3 regions of the Enterobacter cloacae complex sp. HYC003_NIDB genome follow, and region 2 is predicted to be linked to each of the others. Evidence: predicted binding sites of a transcription regulator. Region 2 holds the regulator's gene; each other region holds the start of a gene.

Region 1 (5,609 bases), 1.2 Mb from region 2:
CTCACGTACGCGCACGCTCAGCATATCCTTTGGCGATGGCACCGCATAACACTGCGCCTGAATGCCCATATGCAGGGCGATAAACAGCGCCCGCTCGCAGTGGAAACGCTGGGTAATGATGATGAAATCATTGGTGTCGAACACCTTGCGGGTACGCACGATGGAATCAAGCGTGCGGAATCCGGCGTAGTCGAGCACGATATCGGCCGGGTCGACGCCTGCGGCAATCAGATCTTTGCGCATCGTCACCGGCTCGTTATAGCTTTGCAGCGCGTTATCGCCGCTCAGCAGCAGATAGTTCACCTTGCCGCTGTTATAGGCGTTCAGCGCGCCCTGAATACGATACCGGTAATACTGATTTATGACGCCAGTGCGGTAATACTTGGCGGTGCCAAGCACCACACCAACCTGACGGTAGGGGAGATCCTGTAGGTCATCAAAAATGTAGGGGGCTGTTTTCCAGCTCATCCAGCGGTCGAGACCCAGCACGATCAACAGCAGTATGCCGACCAGGACAGACAGGCTGTAAAACACGCGCTTTAACATGCAGATGGCTCGTACCGATGATGAAATTTCCCTCAGGCTACTGTACCCGCCTGGTTAGCGCAAGAAACAGCGATTCAACTGAGGGGTTTTTCGTCAGACTGGCGGGCAACTCTGCCCGCCGAACAGATTATGCCAGCAGCACGCGGTCGATGGTTGAACAGCCCAGCGCTTTCAGCGTGGCTGCGGTCGCGTCCCACTGGATCAGCGGCGCATCGGCCTTTTCAGCCAGGATTGCGCGCTGAATATCCGGGTAGTCATACCCGTTCAGGCTAAGCAGGTTCAGGGCACCCTGGAGCGGAGGCAGCGTCGGGTTAAATGCGGCGTTCTCTGCATAGCTGCCGGTGAAGATGCGGCCGTCGCGGCACTGAAGGGCGACGCCGCTTGGAGATTTGCTGTATGGCGTGTGGCTTTTATTGGCGGCGGCAATGGCCGCTTCGCTCAGCTCATCTCCCGAGAGCGCATAACCGTGGTCCTGCTCGTCCATCAGCAGGGTTTTGATCTCAAGATCTTTCGGGCCGAAAGCATCCGGCAGGTAATCACCCAGCGTATGCGGTGCGCGTCCCGGCAGGTTGATACGCAGTTCAAGACCGCTGTTCAGCTCATTCATAAACTGGCGGCAGTGGCCGCAAGGGGTATAGTTGACGGTGATGGCGCGCAGGGCTTTTTCGCCGCGCAGCCAGGCGTGACTGATGGCGCTCTGCTCCGCGTGGACGGTTTGCTGCATGGTCGCACCGATGAACTCCATGTTTCCGCCGAAGTACCAGGTTCCGCTCACGCCGCGCGCAATTGCGCCTACGTTAAAATGGGAAAGGTCAGCGCGGGCGCAGGCAGCCGCAAGGGGCAGCAGGGCGAAAGCCAGCGCGTCTTCGTCCAGCCCCGTTGCCTGTTTAAGGGCCGTGACCTGATCTGCCGTCAGCAGGGCGGGGAAATGCGCATCCGCCAGAACCGGAGCCAGGGCTGATTGCAAATTCTCTGCAAGCTGAGAGAAAGCAGCTTGAAAACGTGGATGCATGACGTTGCCTCATCAAGGTTAATGGATCGGTAGTGTACGGAGCCGTACGGCCTTTATATGTGATCCAAATCTCATTATGTGTGCAACTTATGAAATGAAAATGAAATTTGCGCGACGCATCGCAAATTTTAGCCCATGACTGCCAGAATAATCGGGAAGATAAACGGCGCGACCAGGGAAGTGATAATCCCGCAGATCACCAGCGCCAGCGAGCTGAATGCCCCTTCCTGATAATCCAGTTCCGCGCAGCGTGCGGTGCCCAGCGCGTGCGAGGCGGTACCCATCGCCAGACCGCGTGCCGCTTTGGTCCGAATTTTCATGATATTCAGCAGCGTATGACCAAACACCGCGCCCAGGATACCGACGAAAATCACGCACACGGCGCTGATGGCCGGAATGCCCCCGATGCTGCCGCCCACGGCCATGGCAATCGGCGTGGTGACGGATTTAGGCAGGATAGAGGCGGCGATCTGCGGCGACGCGCCCATCAATAAGGCCACCGAGGTACCGGTGATCATCGCAACAAGGCTACCCACAAAGCAGATGGTAATGATGGATTTCCAGCGCGCGCGGATCTGATGCAGTTGCTCATATAAAGGAAACGCCAGCGCCACCACGGCAGGCTGCAACAAATCGTTGAGGATCTTGCTCCCGGCGAAGTAACGCTCATAAGGAATGCCGGTGAGCAGCAGAAAAGGAATAATCACCACCATGGCGACCAGCAGCGGGTTGAGCAACGGCATTTTGAAACGCACCGCAAGCTTACGCGCAGCAAAGAACACCACCAGGGTTAACGGCAGGGACCACCAGATATTCGCCATCATTTTTTTGTTCTCTCCCCGACGACCTTGCGTTCGCCATGCACAATGTGTGAACTCCAGCTGACGACCAGGAATACCACCAGCGTACTGATGGCGCAGGAGACCACAATCGGGCCGAACTGCGCTTTAAGCACATCGTAATACTGCATCACCCCAACGCCGATAGGCACAAAAAGCAGGGCCATATAGCGAATGAGAACGAAGCACCCCGGATTAACCCATTTCGCGGGCAGCACCTGTAATGCCAGTAGCACAAACAGGATCAGCATGCCGATAATGCTGCCGGGTATCGTAATCGGCAGCAGCGAAGCGATAAAAATGCCGGCGTACAGGCAGGCATAAATGAGGACGAAGGCGCGAAGGTATTGCCAGATAGTATTCAGTGATTTGCTCATGGTGAAAGTCCTTGCTGAGACGTATTCATCATACAATTAAACCTGAAAATGTGCCACGGATCACATCATGAATTTTGGGCATACCAGACATTCCGCAATGGAACGCCGGGCTTTCAACATACATAGAGAGCAGCTACTATAGCGCGTCTTTTTTCACAGGTACTCAGAATGCGTGTTTTACTGGCCCCGATGGAAGGTGTGCTCGACTCTCTCGTGCGCGAGCTGCTTACCGAGGTGAACGATTACGATCTCTGCGTGACGGAGTTTCTGCGCGTGGTCGATATGTTGCTGCCAGAAAAATCATTTTATCGTCTCTGCCCGGAACTGCATCGTCAGAGCCGTACCCCGTCCGGTACGCTGGTGCGTGTCCAGCTGCTCGGCCAGTATCCTGAGTGGCTGGCTGAAAACGCCGCCCGCGCGGTAGCGCTTGGTTCGTACGGCGTCGATCTTAACTGCGGCTGTCCGTCAAAGCTGGTCAACGGCAGCGGCGGGGGGGCGACGCTACTTAAAGATCCGGAGCTGATTTATCGCGGCGCAAAGGCCATGCGTGAGGCGGTGCCATCGCACCTGCCGGTGACGGTCAAAGTGCGTCTGGGATGGGACAGCGACGACAAGCAGTTTGAAATTGCTGACGCGGTGCAGCAGGCGGGCGCCACCGAGCTGGTGGTGCACGGGCGAACCAAAGAGGATGGTTATAAAGCCGAGCGCATTAACTGGCAGGCGATTGGCGAGATCCGCAAACGGCTTACGATCCCGGTGATTGCCAACGGCGAAATCTGGGATTATGAGAGCGCGCAGGCCTGCCTCAAAGAGACCGGCTGTAATGCCGTGATGATTGGCCGCGGTGCGCTGAACGTGCCGAACCTCAGCCGGGTGGTGAAATATAATGAGCCGCGGATGCCGTGGGCGGATGTGGTGAAACTACTGCAAAAATACACGCGGCTGGAAAAGCAGGGCGATACCGGCTTGTATCACGTCGCGCGCATTAAGCAGTGGCTGAGTTATTTGCGTAAAGAGTACGACGACGCGCTGGGATTATTTCAGGAGATCCGTACCCTACAGACGTCTGCGGATATTGCCCGGGTGATCCAGTCAAAATCCTGAGCGAAGTGTGAAGTGTTTGCCCGGCGCGGAGCCGGGCAACAGAATCAGAAAATCATCTTAAATACGCCGGTTACCACCAGCAGCCCTATCAGAAATATAATCAAAATAACCCACAATAATATTTTCATTCGCCTCTCCTGCGTATGTCTGTCGAAGTAAGTGTAGCAGCCAATTCATAATTAGCATGAATACATGAAATTAAATCATTGTCTTGGAGAATAAATTTCCGGATATGAAAATGTATAACAATATGCGGATTGCCACGCGTTACTAAAAAACGGAACGTCAGTAAGCGTAAGTTGCGCCTTTATTTTTTTGAGTTCATGGCGTAATGAAACGTTCTCTTACTTTATCTCTGAGTGCTCCTCTTGTTTTTATGCTGGCCGCCTGCGCGCCGGAACATGCCACGGTGTCTCCAGTAAAAACGCAAGCCGCCGCCGCAGCTGTAAATACCCAACTGCGTCATGCCGACTGGCCAAAAAGCGAATGGTGGAAAGACTTTAACGACCCCCAGCTCAACGCGCTGATCGACAAAGCGCTGGAGGATGCGCCGGATATGCAAATTGCCCGTCAGCGTATCACCCTGGCGGAAGCACAGGCGAAAGCCGCTGTCGCTGCTGAGGGTCCACAGCTGGATTTTTCCGCAGATGTTGAACGGCAAAAAATGTCGGCAGAGGGGCTGATGGGGCCATTTGCGCTGACCGACCCGGCGGCGGGGACAACCGGCCCCTGGTACACCAACGGCACCTTTGGTCTGACGGCGGGTTGGGATCTGGATTTATGGGGTAAAAACCGCGCCCAAATTGAGGCCCGCATCGGTCAGGTGAATGCGCAAAAAGCGGAGCTGGAGCAGACCCGCCAGCTGCTCGCCAGCAGCGTCGCGCGGCTGTACTGGGACTGGCAGACCGAGGCCGCGGTGGGTGACGTACTCGCGCAAATCAAACGGGAGCAGGAAAATATCATCGGTGCCGATCGTGAGCTTTATCAGCACGGCATTACCTCCTCGGTGGAAGGCGTTGAAACGGATATTAATGCCAGCAAAACCGATGAACAGCTCGCTGACGTGCACGGCAAAATGAAGGTCATTGAGGCGCGTCTGAATGCGTTGACCCATACCCCTTCAGTCACGCTCGCCCGGCATGCCTTACCTGACGCAGAGGCGTCGTTGCCATCAACGCTCGGTTATGAACTGCTGGCTCGGCGCCCGGATTTGCAGGAGGCGCACTGGTATATCGAAGCATCCATGAGCGAAGTGGATGCCGCCAGAGCCGCGTTCTACCCTGACATCAATTTGATGGCATTCTTGCAGCAGGATGCATTGCACCTGAGTGACCTGTTCCGCTCATCTGCGCAGCAAATGGGCGTAACCGCCGGGCTGACGCTGCCAATTTTTGACAGCGGTCGGTTGAATGCGAACCTGGATATCGCCCAGGCGCAAAACAACCTCTCCGTGGCGAACTACAACAAGGCCGTGGTAGATGCCGTAAACCAGGTTGCCCGGACGGCCAGCGAAGTGGAAACGCTGACCGCCAAAAATCAGCACCAGCAGCAGATCGAAAAAGATGCGGCGCGCGTCGTTGCGCTGGCACAGGCGCGTTTCAGCGCCGGGATCATTGCCGGCTCCCGGGTGAGTGAAGCAAAAATTCCGGCGCTCAAAGAGCGTATTACCGGGTTGATGCTGAAAGGTCAGTACGTGGATGCCACGCTCCAGCTCACCTCCGCGCTGGGTGG
Region 2 (5,609 bases):
GACATTCGATGAAGTGATCCTGCCGATTTATGCACCGGCTGAGTTTATCCCGGTGAAAGGGAGAGGCAGCCGCGTCTGGGATCAGCAGGGCAACGAGTATGTTGATTTCGCAGGCGGTATTGCGGTGACGGCGCTGGGCCATTGCCATCCTGCGCTGGTGGACGCGCTGAAAACGCAGGGCGAAACGCTGTGGCACACGAGCAACGTGTTCACCAACGAACCGGCGCTGCGTCTGGGGCGTAAGATCATCGATGCCACCTTCGCCGAACGCGTGCTGTTTATGAACTCCGGCACCGAAGCCAACGAAACCGCCTTTAAGCTGGCGCGCTACTACGCAACCACGCGTCATAGCCCGTACAAAACCAAAATCATCGCCTTCCATAACGCCTTCCACGGACGCTCCTTCTTTACCGTTTCCGTTGGCGGCCAGCCGAAGTATTCCGACGGCTTTGGTCCGAAACCTGCGGATATCATCCACGTGCCGTTTAACGATCTCCACGCCGTTAAAGCGGTGATGGACGATCACACCTGTGCCGTGGTGGTCGAGCCCATTCAGGGGGAAGGCGGCGTCACGGCGGCCACCCCGGAATTTCTGCAAGGGCTGCGCGAGCTGTGCGACGAGCACCAGGCGCTGCTGGTGTTTGATGAAGTGCAGTGTGGGATGGGGCGTACCGGAGACCTGTTTGCTTATATGCACTACGGCGTAACGCCGGATATTCTGACCAGCGCGAAAGCGCTCGGCGGCGGTTTCCCGGTCAGTGCGGTGCTCACCACCCAGGATATCGCTTCCGCATTTCATGTGGGCTCACACGGCTCCACCTACGGCGGTAATCCGCTGGCGTGCGCCGTGGCGGGTGCGGCGTTCGACATCATTAATACGCCGGACGTCCTGAATGGCGTGAATGCGAAACGCGACCTGTTTGTGAAACATCTCCAGCAGATTGACCAACAGTTTGATGTCTTCAGCGACATCCGCGGGATGGGGCTGCTGATCGGCGCCGAACTGAAGCCGCAGTACAAAGGCCGCGCGCGCGATTTCCTGCACGCCGCCGCGCACGAAGGCGTCATGGTGCTCAACGCCGGGCCGGACGTGATGCGCTTTGCGCCATCGCTGGTGGTGGAAGACAAAGACATCGAAGACGGATTAACCCGTTTTGCCGCGGCGGTCGCGAAGATCGTCAGCGGCTAATACGCGGTTCGTTTTAACCGGCGCGTTAACCAAATCCCGTGATGCGGGCGCTGACGCCATGCCACCGACGAAATGGTGTGCATGGTGTTCAGGTGCCCGAGAACGCGCTGTAAATGCTGCTCAAGGGTGCTCATCGGCCCGTGGGTCAGCGTCTCCGGCGCTTCCAGAATGTTCGAATCCCCTGACTCGCCCGGCGCGTCATACTCCAGACGCTGCTGACAGCGCTGCAACGCAATTTCACACGACTGCAAATAGCGCTGCGCCAGATCCGTCGTCAGCATCGTGTGCTCCCGCGCCAGCGTCGTCATGGCATTGATGTGCTCGACGATAAACTGGCTGTGCGTGACCCACAGCTTCATGTCAGCCAGATAGTGCGCGTTAAAGCCCGGCTCCTGCATGGCCTGGTTAAGGGAGTTGAACAGGGCGTTATGCGCCTGGTTGACCTTCATGCGCTCGTAGGCCAGCGGAGAGGGCTGCGGGTCATCGCTCAGAATAAGACGAATGGCCTGCTGGTCAGCTTCGAGCGCGTCGTGGGCGTTCTGCCTGAGCAGCCCGCTTTGCCACTGCGGCCACAGCCAGACCATGCCGCCAAAGGCGATCAGGCAGCCAATTAGCGTATCGACCAGCCGGGCAATAATAAACTGTTCCCCGTTAAGCGTGAGCAGTTGCAGGGTATACACCGCCGTCACCGTAAAGCCCACCATCGCCCAGCCGTAGTTTTTGCGGATGATCAGGTAGCTCACCAGCGTGATTGCCAGCATACCGGCCAGGGTATAGCCTTCCGGCACGTGGAAGTGCAGCGTCACGCCCGCGATAATCAGCCCCGCCATCGTACCGCCCGCCCGATGCAGAATGCGCACCCGCGTGGCGCCATAGCCGTTCTGGGTGACAAACAGCACGGTCATTAAGATCCAGTAGGGTTTCGGCAGGTGCAGGGCCATTCCCATCAGGCTGGCGATGCTCAGCATCACACTGATCCGCGCGGCATTGCGCAGGGCGGAAGATTTCAGTGATAGATAGCTTTTGAGCGCGGGCAGCAGCGGCAGCCGTTTTTGCTTATCGGCCATCAGGTCCCGGGCATAAAGCGGGCGCTGGGTGCGTAACACCCGGGCGATGCGGCTGAAATGCCAGGCAGCAAATTGCCCGACCGGGTTATCCGCGTGCTGACGCGCAATCTTTTCCAGCGCGCCGAGCTGTTTGTCCATGTTAAAGCGCGTCGGGTAGCGGTGATAGAGGATATCGTCAGCCAGCACCCGCAGGCGGGCCGCGACGGTCTGCGCGTTCCAGCGGATCACCGCTTCCGCATGGCTGCGCTCCACCAGCTTTTGCACCTCTTCCGGATTATGAAGGCTGACGGAGATATGCTCCTGCAAATCCAGCCCGACCTGGAAGGTTCGCAGCAGCCGCTTGTATTCATGATTTTTGTTGGCGGCAAGCATGTGCAACTGCTGATAGCACTGGCTGATCAGATCCACCACTTTTTGCTGGCGCGCCAGCAGCGGCGGCAGGGATTTTTCCGGGTCGGTATGTTGAGTGAGCAGGGTGTATTTTGCTTCGCAGTATTCAGCAAGCTGCACGTAGAGCAGGCTCAGGGATTCGCGCAGCGGCTGTTCCCGCCACAGCCAGAACCAGAACCAGTTAAACAGCCCGTACCACAGCGTGCCGAGGGCGTAGATCAGCAATGGCTCCCACACCGGCATATTGCCCGCAAGGCTTAAGGTGAAGATGGCGGCAATCAGCGACGCGGGAAGCAGCCGGGCGTGCAGCGAGCTGATTTCGGCGGTGACGCCGAGCGTCATCGCCAGCACGGTCAGGATCAACGGCAGAGGAATGTCGCGGGCCAGTAAGAGTTGTACGGCAAGGCTACAGCCGGCAAACAGGCTGCCGCCAATAATCAGACGTTTAAAAAAGCGTTTATGCGGTGTATCCAGACCGGCAATGTTGCAGCAGGCGGGCACGAGGGAAAACAGCAGGCCTTGCTGAAGATGTCCGAGGATCAGGCCCACGGCCACGGGAAGACACAACACCAGCGTTTGTCGTAGTGCGTAGTTAACTTCCGGGTGATAGATCAGCCTGCGCCACATGAGGAGTAGAGACAAAAACGGCGTGCCACCCTGCGGCGGCACGCCGTTTGACCGAAATTAACGGGTTCCGTAGACCACGATAGTTTTACCGTGGGCAGAGATCAGGTTCTGGTCTTCCAGCATCTTCAGGATACGGCCCACTGTTTCACGGGAGCAGCCGACGATCTGACCGATTTCCTGACGGGTAATTTTAATTTGCATACCGTCAGGGTGGGTCATGGCGTCTGGCTGTTTCGCCAGGTTCAACAGCGTCTGCGCGATACGACCGGTCACGTCCAGGAAGGCGAGGTTACCCACCTTCTCAGAGGTCACTTGCAGACGGCGTGCCATCTGGGAAGAAAGACGCATCAGGATGTCAGGGTTGACCTGAATCAGCTGACGGAATTTCTTGTAAGAAATTTCAGCCACTTCACATGCTGTTTTTGCACGAACCCAGGCGCTACGTTCCTGGCCTTCTTCAAACAGGCCCAGTTCACCGATAAAATCGCCCTGGTTCAGATAAGAAAGGATCATCTCTTTCCCTTCTTCATCTTTGATCAGCACGGCCACCGAGCCTTTAACGATGTAATACAACGTTTCCGCTTTTTCACCCTGGTGAATCAGCGTGCTCTTTGATGGGTACTTATGAATGTGGCAATGAGACAAGAACCATTCGAGAGTCGGGTCTGTTTGCGGTTTGCCAAGCACCATGCGCTGTTATCCTCTGTTATAAGCTGTCACCAGAGTCATAAGATGCATCCGGACTCTGGGGTTGCAATCGAATTCTTACCCATACCTGGGAAGTCGGCTGTCGTAACGTTTCGCAGCCAGTAAAGTTTGATGTCCTCTGCATACATGTGTAACGTCAATGTATTACTGTAGCATCCAGAGTGTTTTAGCATAGCTTTCGCCGCGTGTCTCCTGGTGTCTCGCTTCAGCATGACGCAGGTCGCCTTCCGTTGCGAGAAATGTAACGTACACGTAATCTGTCATAAAAAATGCAACGTTGGAGTGAGTGAATATGCAAGCGCGTGTGAAATGGGTTGAAGGGTTAACGTTCCTGGGCGAGTCTGCTTCCGGGCACCAGGTTTTGATGGATGGCAACTCCGGCGATAAAGCGCCAAGCCCGATGGAAATGGTGCTGATGGCGGCGGGCGGATGCAGCGCGATCGACGTGGTGTCGATCCTGCAAAAAGGCCGTCATGACGTGACCGATTGTGAAGTGAAGCTGACGTCAGAACGTCGCGAAGAGGCGCCACGCCTGTTTACGCATATTAATCTGCACTTTATCGTCACCGGCAAAGAACTGAAGGATGCGGCGGTCTCGCGTGCGGTTGACCTGTCTGCGGAGAAATACTGCTCTGTGGCGCTAATGCTGGAGAAAGCGGTAAAAATCACCCATTCTTATGAAGTGATCGCGGCTTAATTTTTTGGCGGGTGGCGCTTCGCTGACCCGCCCTACAAAAGCACGCCCGTAGGCCCGGTAAGCGCAGCGCCACCGGGCAAAACAATTCACGCGATCTGCTTTCCTTCCATCAGCCGCTGCACCAGCGGTGTCATGATCAGCTCCATTGCCAGCCCCATTTTTCCGCCCGGTACCACTAACGTATTCATGTGCGAAATAAACGAACCCTGTAGCATCGCCAGCAGCCAGGGGTAATCAATGCCTTCCAGGTTGCGGAAGTGGATCACCACAAAGCTCTCGTCCAGGGAAGGGATGCTTTTTGCAGCGAACGGGTTGGAGGTGTCCACGGTGGGGACGCGCTGGAAGTTAATGTGGGTTCGGGAGAACTGCGGCGTCAGGAAGTTGATGTAATCTTCCATGGAGCGCACCACCGAGTCCATGACCGCCTCTCGCGAATGGCCGCGCTCGCTCATGTCACGCGTCAGCTTCTGGATCCACTCAAGGTTAACAATCGGCACCACCCCCACCAGCAAATCCACGTGGCGCGCCACATCGTGCTGAGGCGTCACCACGCCGCCGTGCAATCCTTCGTAAAACAGCACGTCAGTCGGTTCCGGCAGCGGCTGCCAGGGCGTGAACGTGCCGGGGACCTGGTTCCAGGGCACGGCTTCATCGTAGGTGTGGAGATACTTGCGGGACTGCCCGGTACCGCTTTGCCCGTATTCACGGAAGGTTTGCTCCAGCAGGCCGAAGTCATTCGCCTCCGGGCCGAAGTAGCTGATGTGTTTACCCAGATCGCGCGCCTTGCGGATGGCCATATCCATCTCCGGGCGCGTGTAGCGGTGAAAGCTGTCGCCTTCTACCTCTGCCGCCCGTAAGTTAAGCTGGGCGAAGATCTTGCGGAAGGCGAGGCTGGTGGTAGTGGTTCCCGCCCCACTCGAACCCGTAATGG
Region 3 (5,609 bases), 1.5 Mb from region 2:
CGATGTGCCCGCACAAACCACGCCGCCACCGATCAGCGTAAAGACAATGGCGCCTGTTTCCGGTGAAAGTGACGCACCGAAGCCGTCATTGATACTTGACGCAATCAGCTCCCCGGCGCCGCTGATGTAAGCGGCAGTCAGGGCGTACATCAGGAACATCATGCTGAAACCGGTGATCCACTGCCCGTAGCGTCCAAGATAGCGTGCAGCCAGGGAGCCTAAGCCAGTATCGGCAGGGACATGCTGATAAACCTCCAGCAATAATAGCGCGGTGTAACACATCAGGGCCCACAGACCGCCCAGCAGCACTACGGTAACCCCAAACCCGACGCCGGCGGCAGCCAACGGCATGGCCAACATTCCTGCGCCAATTGTCGTTCCGGCGACGATAAAAATACTTCCCAGAGTTCTGTTCTTCACGCTTTCCTCTACAACGCTTCCATACCGCGACTCATTCTGCGGCGCAGAGTAAGGGAAAAGCACCATCTCGTCAAATCACCGTTACATAGGGTGTAATAATTAATTTACAAAAAGAAAAGGGTAACCTGAGCCAGCGCAAAGCGTGCCGTAGAGGGAACGTTTAGTCTGCTTTTTATTTGCGAGAGGTAACCATGTCAATTCACGGACACGACGTGCTGAATATGATGATTGAGTCAGGTGAGCGCTATACGGAGGAGAGTCTGGTTGAGGCGATACATGCCCGCTTTGGCGAAGCGGCGCGTTTCCATACCTGTTCAGCTTCGGAGATGACGGCCGCGGAGCTGGTGGCGTTTCTGGCGGCGCGCGGAAAATTCATTCCAGCAGCAGACGGATTTTCCACTCACGAAAGTAAAATTTGCCGCCATTAAATAATGCGGTGCTGAAAACTCAGCACCGCTTTTCTGTTAATTCTGGGTATCGAGCGTCGACAGCTCTTTATCAATGAAGTACAGACCTTCCCCGGATTTACCTGCCAGAGATAATTTATCCAGCACGGATTTAAACAGCTTCTCTTCTTCGTGCTGTTCAGCCACATACCACTGAAGGAAATTAAAGGTTGGATAATCCTGGCTGGTCATGGCGGCATGAGCCAGTTCATTAATTTTCTGGGTGATCAGCTGTTCATGCTCATAGGTGGCGCGGAACAGTTCATCAAGAGAGCCGTATTCGGCAAAAGGCGATGCCACGTTATCAATGCGCGGCAGGCTGCCGGTGTCCGTCAGGTAATCAAACAGACGCTGCATGTGCGTCATCTCTTCCTGGGCATGACGACGCAGGAAGGCGGCCGCCCCTTCAAAGCTGTGATAGCTGCACCAGGCGCTCATCTGCTGATAAAGCAGGGAAGAAAAAAGCTCAAGATTCATTTGCGCATTGAGCTTGTCGATCATTTCAGTTTTTAACATGGTGCAGCTCCGGTTTATTAATTCTGGTTCACGATGAGCGACACTATAATTTGTTATTTAATTATTTGCAAAAAGTAAAATAAATATTTCCTTATTAAAAATACGAATGGGAATAAAACGCATTGCCGTCATTTATATTTATTAATGAGAATTGTTTTAGTTCTTATTAAATAAACTGCCAGCGTGACTGGCAGTAGCGGTTAATACCACGGATTCTGGCTGGAAGAGGTAACAGCATATCCCTGACATTTATACTGAATGGTCACACTTTCGTTCAGACAGAGTGAACCGCTGATCAGGGTGCAGGTTTTAATTGGCTGCCCGTAGGCTGACGCAGTGGCGTAGCCCATATGTTGACAGGCTTTGGTTGCCGTACCGTTATTAACATACTCATCAGACCAGGCGTTTTGCAGCATGGCCTGGCCATAGTCGAGGCGCACAATTCCGTTTGGGGCATCCGTACTGCTGACTTCTGCCTGACGGTTGATACTGCACCCGGCGAGCAACAGGATCGTTCCGGCTATGATTACACGTTTCATGGTTCACTCTGCGTGACGGGAAATACGCCATTGTAACCAACGCGATGGTACGCAATGGCTGGAATAGCCGGAGGATCTGCCCTCTCACTGTGCAACGAGCCGGGCCACCGCGCGAAATTGTGAGCGCATCTTTGTTTTTTAAAACAATCTTTCACTTAATTTGAAAGTGCGTTTGTTTGATAGTAAGGTTAAGTTGAAAAGGTATCCACAGCGGGATCGCCCGCCATGCATTCAGGAGAGACAAGATGAAAATTGCACTGATGATGGAAAACAGCCAGGCCGCTAAGAATCCCATCATCCTTAATGAGCTGAAAGCCGTTGCTGATGAGAAAGGTTTTCCGGTCTATAACGTCGGTATGAGTGATGAGAACGATCATCATCTCACCTATATTCACCTGGGCATCATGGCGAGCATTCTGCTTAACGCTAAAGCCGTTGATTTTGTTGTTACCGGCTGCGGTACCGGGCAGGGCGCGCTGATGTCTCTGAACATCCATCCGGGTGTGATTTGCGGTTACTGCATCGATCCTGCGGATGCTTTCCTGTTTGCGCAAATCAACAACGGTAACGCGCTTTCTCTGCCGTTTGCGAAGGGCTTCGGCTGGGGGGCAGAACTGAACGTACGCTTTATCTTTGAGAAAGCGTTTACCGGACGCAATGGCGAAGGCTATCCACCAGAGCGTAAAGAGCCGCAGGTGCGTAACGCCGGGATCCTGAACCAGGTGAAAGCGGCGGTGGTGAAAGAAAACTATCTGGATACCCTGCGAGCAATCGATCCTGAGCTGGTTAAAACCGCCGTATCAGGCCAGCGCTTCCAGCAGTGCTTCTTCGAGAACTGCCAGGACAAAGAGATTGAAGCCTTCGTGCGCGGTATTGTTGGCTGATTTACTTTGCCGGGCGGTGCGTTGCCTGCCCGGCAGATAGCGTTACTTTTTCGATGAGACCGCGCTGCCCGCATCTTGAGTCAGACGCAGCGTGTCAACCATTCCCACCAGGCAGATCAGCGCGATTGCCACAAATGCCAGCCGGAAGCTCATTCCTGGCATACCGGCAATCCCCATCGCCTCACTGACTTTTTCCCCGATACGAATACCAATCGCCCCGAGCGTGATCCCAAGCCCCACGGCAAGCTGCGTTGCGGTTGAAAACAGAGTATTGGCATAGCTCATCTGCACCGATGGCACATCCGCAAAAGCCAACGTACTGATGGCTGTAAACTGAATCGAACGGAAAACGCCGCCCAGATAAAGGATCAGCATGATGAGCCACGCGGGCGTCTGCGGCGTAAGAAACGCGCAGGCCAGCAACGCCAGGACATTCAACGCACCGTTAATCAGCAACAGCCGCTTAAACCCCAGGCTGCGGATAAGCGGCGTCGTCGCCGGTTTAATGGTGAGATTGCCAACGAAAACCGCCAGCACCAGCAGGCCAGAATGGAACGCGTCCATGCCAAAGCCGACCTGGAACATCAGCGGTAACAGGAACGGAACCGCGCTGATGGAGGCGCGAAACAGCGATCCGCCGTACAGGGTGACGCGAAACGTCGGCACCTGCATCGCATCGAGCCTGATCATCGGCCAGGTTGCCCGCTTAAAGTGACGCAGCGCCAGGCTTAAGGCGACGACACCGACGATAAACAGCGTGGCGGTTAATCCTGTTCGCAGAGGCTCTGCGCCCATCAACTCCATCGCATAAACCAGGCTCACCATGGCAAGGGTGGTGACAACAAAACCCGGTAAATCAAACGGTCGGCGCGTATCTTCATGCAGGTCCGGAATGATGCGCAGTGCCAGCAAAATGGCGATTATCCCCAGCGGCACGTTAATAAAGAAGATCCAGCGCCAGTCGGCATAGCTGGTAATGAACCCACCCAGCGGCGGGCCGATGATCGGCGCGACCAGCGCAGGCCACGTCAGGGTGGCGATTGCCGTGATGAGCTGATGTTTTGGCGTGGTGCGTAGCACGGCCAGGCGACCTACGGGCACCATCAGCGCGCCACCCATGCCCTGGAGGACGCGCATCGCAACGAACTGATCGAGCGTGGTGGACAGGCCGCAAAATACCGAGGCCAGCGTGAAGATCGCCAGCGCGAGGGCAAACACTTTTCGCGCGCCGAAGCGGTCGGCGATCCAGCCGCTGGCGGGGATCAGTACGGCCAGGGTGATCAGATAGGCGCTGATGCCGATATTCAGATCCACCGCCTGGTCGCCGAAGCTTTTTGCCATATCCGGCAACGCGGTGGCGATCACCGTCCCATCCAGAAACTCCATAAAGAAAGCACCGGCCACCAGCAGCGCCGCAGGCGATAATCCACGGCTCTCTTTGCCGGATACGTTTTCACTCATTCTCTTCCTGCCCGCTCAAAAAATTTTATAAACATTTACTGGAATTTATAAGCCTGTAACGTGCGGATTTATCATGGCTTTTTTTAACAAACCAGCAGCACTGAGGGTTTAATAACCGTGATGCAGGTCACAAAATGGTTGATTTTTGTGATGGTGGTCATATTATAAGCGTATTGACAATAACACCTGCATAACACGTTACTGGAGCAACATAATGAAACTGCGCAAAATCCTGAAAAGCATGTGGGCAAACTACTGCACAACGTTTAAAGACGTCCCACCGGGTGCGATGTTCTGATAAAAAAACCTGCTTCGGCAGGTTTTTTTATGTCTGCGGACGACGAGAGGGAGATGGAAGGGCGTCTGTTTTGCTACTATGGCGGCCTTTGAATAAGGAGAACCCCATGTCACAAAACCTGAGCGCCGATCAGGAACTGGTATCTGACGTCGTCGCCTGCCAGCTGGTTATCAAACAAATCCTTGATGTGATTGACGTTATCGCGCCGGTTGAGGTACGCGAAAAGATGTCGACCCAGCTGAAAAACATCGATTTCACCAACCATCCTGCTGCGGCGGACCCGGTTACGCTCCGCGCGATCCAGAAAGCGATTGCGCTGATTGAACTCCGCTTCACACCGCAGGGTGAGTCACACTAAAATAAACCGATGTTTTAAAATTAGAAACTCTTTTCTGCTTTTACGTCGAAGGGCGACAGAGCCTGTCGCCCGCAGAAGGATCAGAAGAACGTCTGCACCAGCAGATAGCTCACCACGCAGGCACAGCTGACGCCAATCAGCCCCGGCAGAATAAAGCTGTGGTTGATGATGAATTTACCGATGCGGGTGGTGCCGGAGCGATCGAACCCGATACAGGCCAGATCGCTCGGATAGGTGGGCAGCACAAAGTAGCCGTAGGATGCCGGGAAGAAGGCCACCAGCATTTTCGGATCGATGCCCAGCATCAACCCCATCGGGGCGACCGCGGTCAAGGCCGCAGCCTGGCTGTTGACCAGTTTTGATACCAGGAACAGCACGATGGCATACGTCCAGGGATGACTTTTCACCACCCCCTCCAGCGCCATTTTCAGCTCGTCGAGATGCGCCTGAAAAAAGGTATCGCTCATCCACGCCACGCCAAACACCGAGAAAATCGCGACCATCCCCGCCTTAAATACCGCCCCGTTTGAAATGGCCGACGCATTCACCTTGCAGGTCATCAGCATGATGGCCCCGGCGATCAGCATCATCATTTGAATGACAAGGTTCATCGACAGGGCTGTCATTTTCCCTTTGATCTCAAACGCCGGACGCAGCTCGGGCAGCGCACCCAGCAGGACCACTATG

What was found. Region 2 encodes CRP, which controls carbon source genes, mostly activating them, when cyclic AMP is high. Its sites were predicted from a motif close to ATGTGANNNNNNTCACAT; they were not measured.
Region 1: the regulator CRP is predicted to act here: its motif matches at 1,616-1,633, upstream of cdd (cytidine deaminase).
Region 3: the regulator CRP is predicted to act here: its motif matches at 4,412-4,429, upstream of azuC (stress response protein AzuC).

What each region holds. Positions count from the first base shown of each region.
Region 1 is NZ_CP114220.1:1,630,835-1,636,443, forward strand. Features, by position in the region: gene sanA (outer membrane permeability protein SanA) at 1-546, opposite strand, end outside; gene cdd (cytidine deaminase) at 674-1,558, opposite strand; gene O1722_RS07710 (CidB/LrgB family autolysis modulator) at 1,687-2,382, opposite strand; gene O1722_RS07715 (CidA/LrgA family protein) at 2,379-2,774, opposite strand; gene dusC (tRNA dihydrouridine(16) synthase DusC) at 2,943-3,878, shown strand; gene yohP (small membrane protein YohP) at 3,923-4,006, opposite strand; gene mdtQ (multidrug resistance outer membrane protein MdtQ) at 4,210-5,609, shown strand, end outside.
Region 2 is NZ_CP114220.1:402,595-408,203, forward strand. Features, by position in the region: gene argD (bifunctional acetylornithine/succinyldiaminopimelate transaminase) at 1-1,189, shown strand, start outside; gene O1722_RS01810 (YccS/YhfK family putative transporter) at 1,186-3,273, opposite strand; gene crp (cAMP-activated global transcriptional regulator CRP) at 3,331-3,963, opposite strand; gene O1722_RS01820 (OsmC family protein) at 4,274-4,678, shown strand; gene O1722_RS01825 (phosphoribulokinase) at 4,765-5,609, opposite strand, start outside.
Region 3 is NZ_CP114220.1:1,932,340-1,937,948, forward strand. Features, by position in the region: gene tyrP (tyrosine transporter TyrP) at 1-420, opposite strand, end outside; gene O1722_RS09065 (YecH family metal-binding protein) at 612-848, shown strand; gene ftnA (non-heme ferritin) at 885-1,382, opposite strand; gene yecR (YecR family lipoprotein) at 1,583-1,921, opposite strand; gene O1722_RS09080 (RpiB/LacA/LacB family sugar-phosphate isomerase) at 2,167-2,805, shown strand; gene O1722_RS09085 (MFS transporter) at 2,848-4,266, opposite strand; gene azuC (stress response protein AzuC) at 4,481-4,564, shown strand; gene O1722_RS09095 (DUF2766 family protein) at 4,671-4,922, shown strand; gene O1722_RS09100 (anaerobic C4-dicarboxylate transporter) at 5,003-5,609, opposite strand, start outside.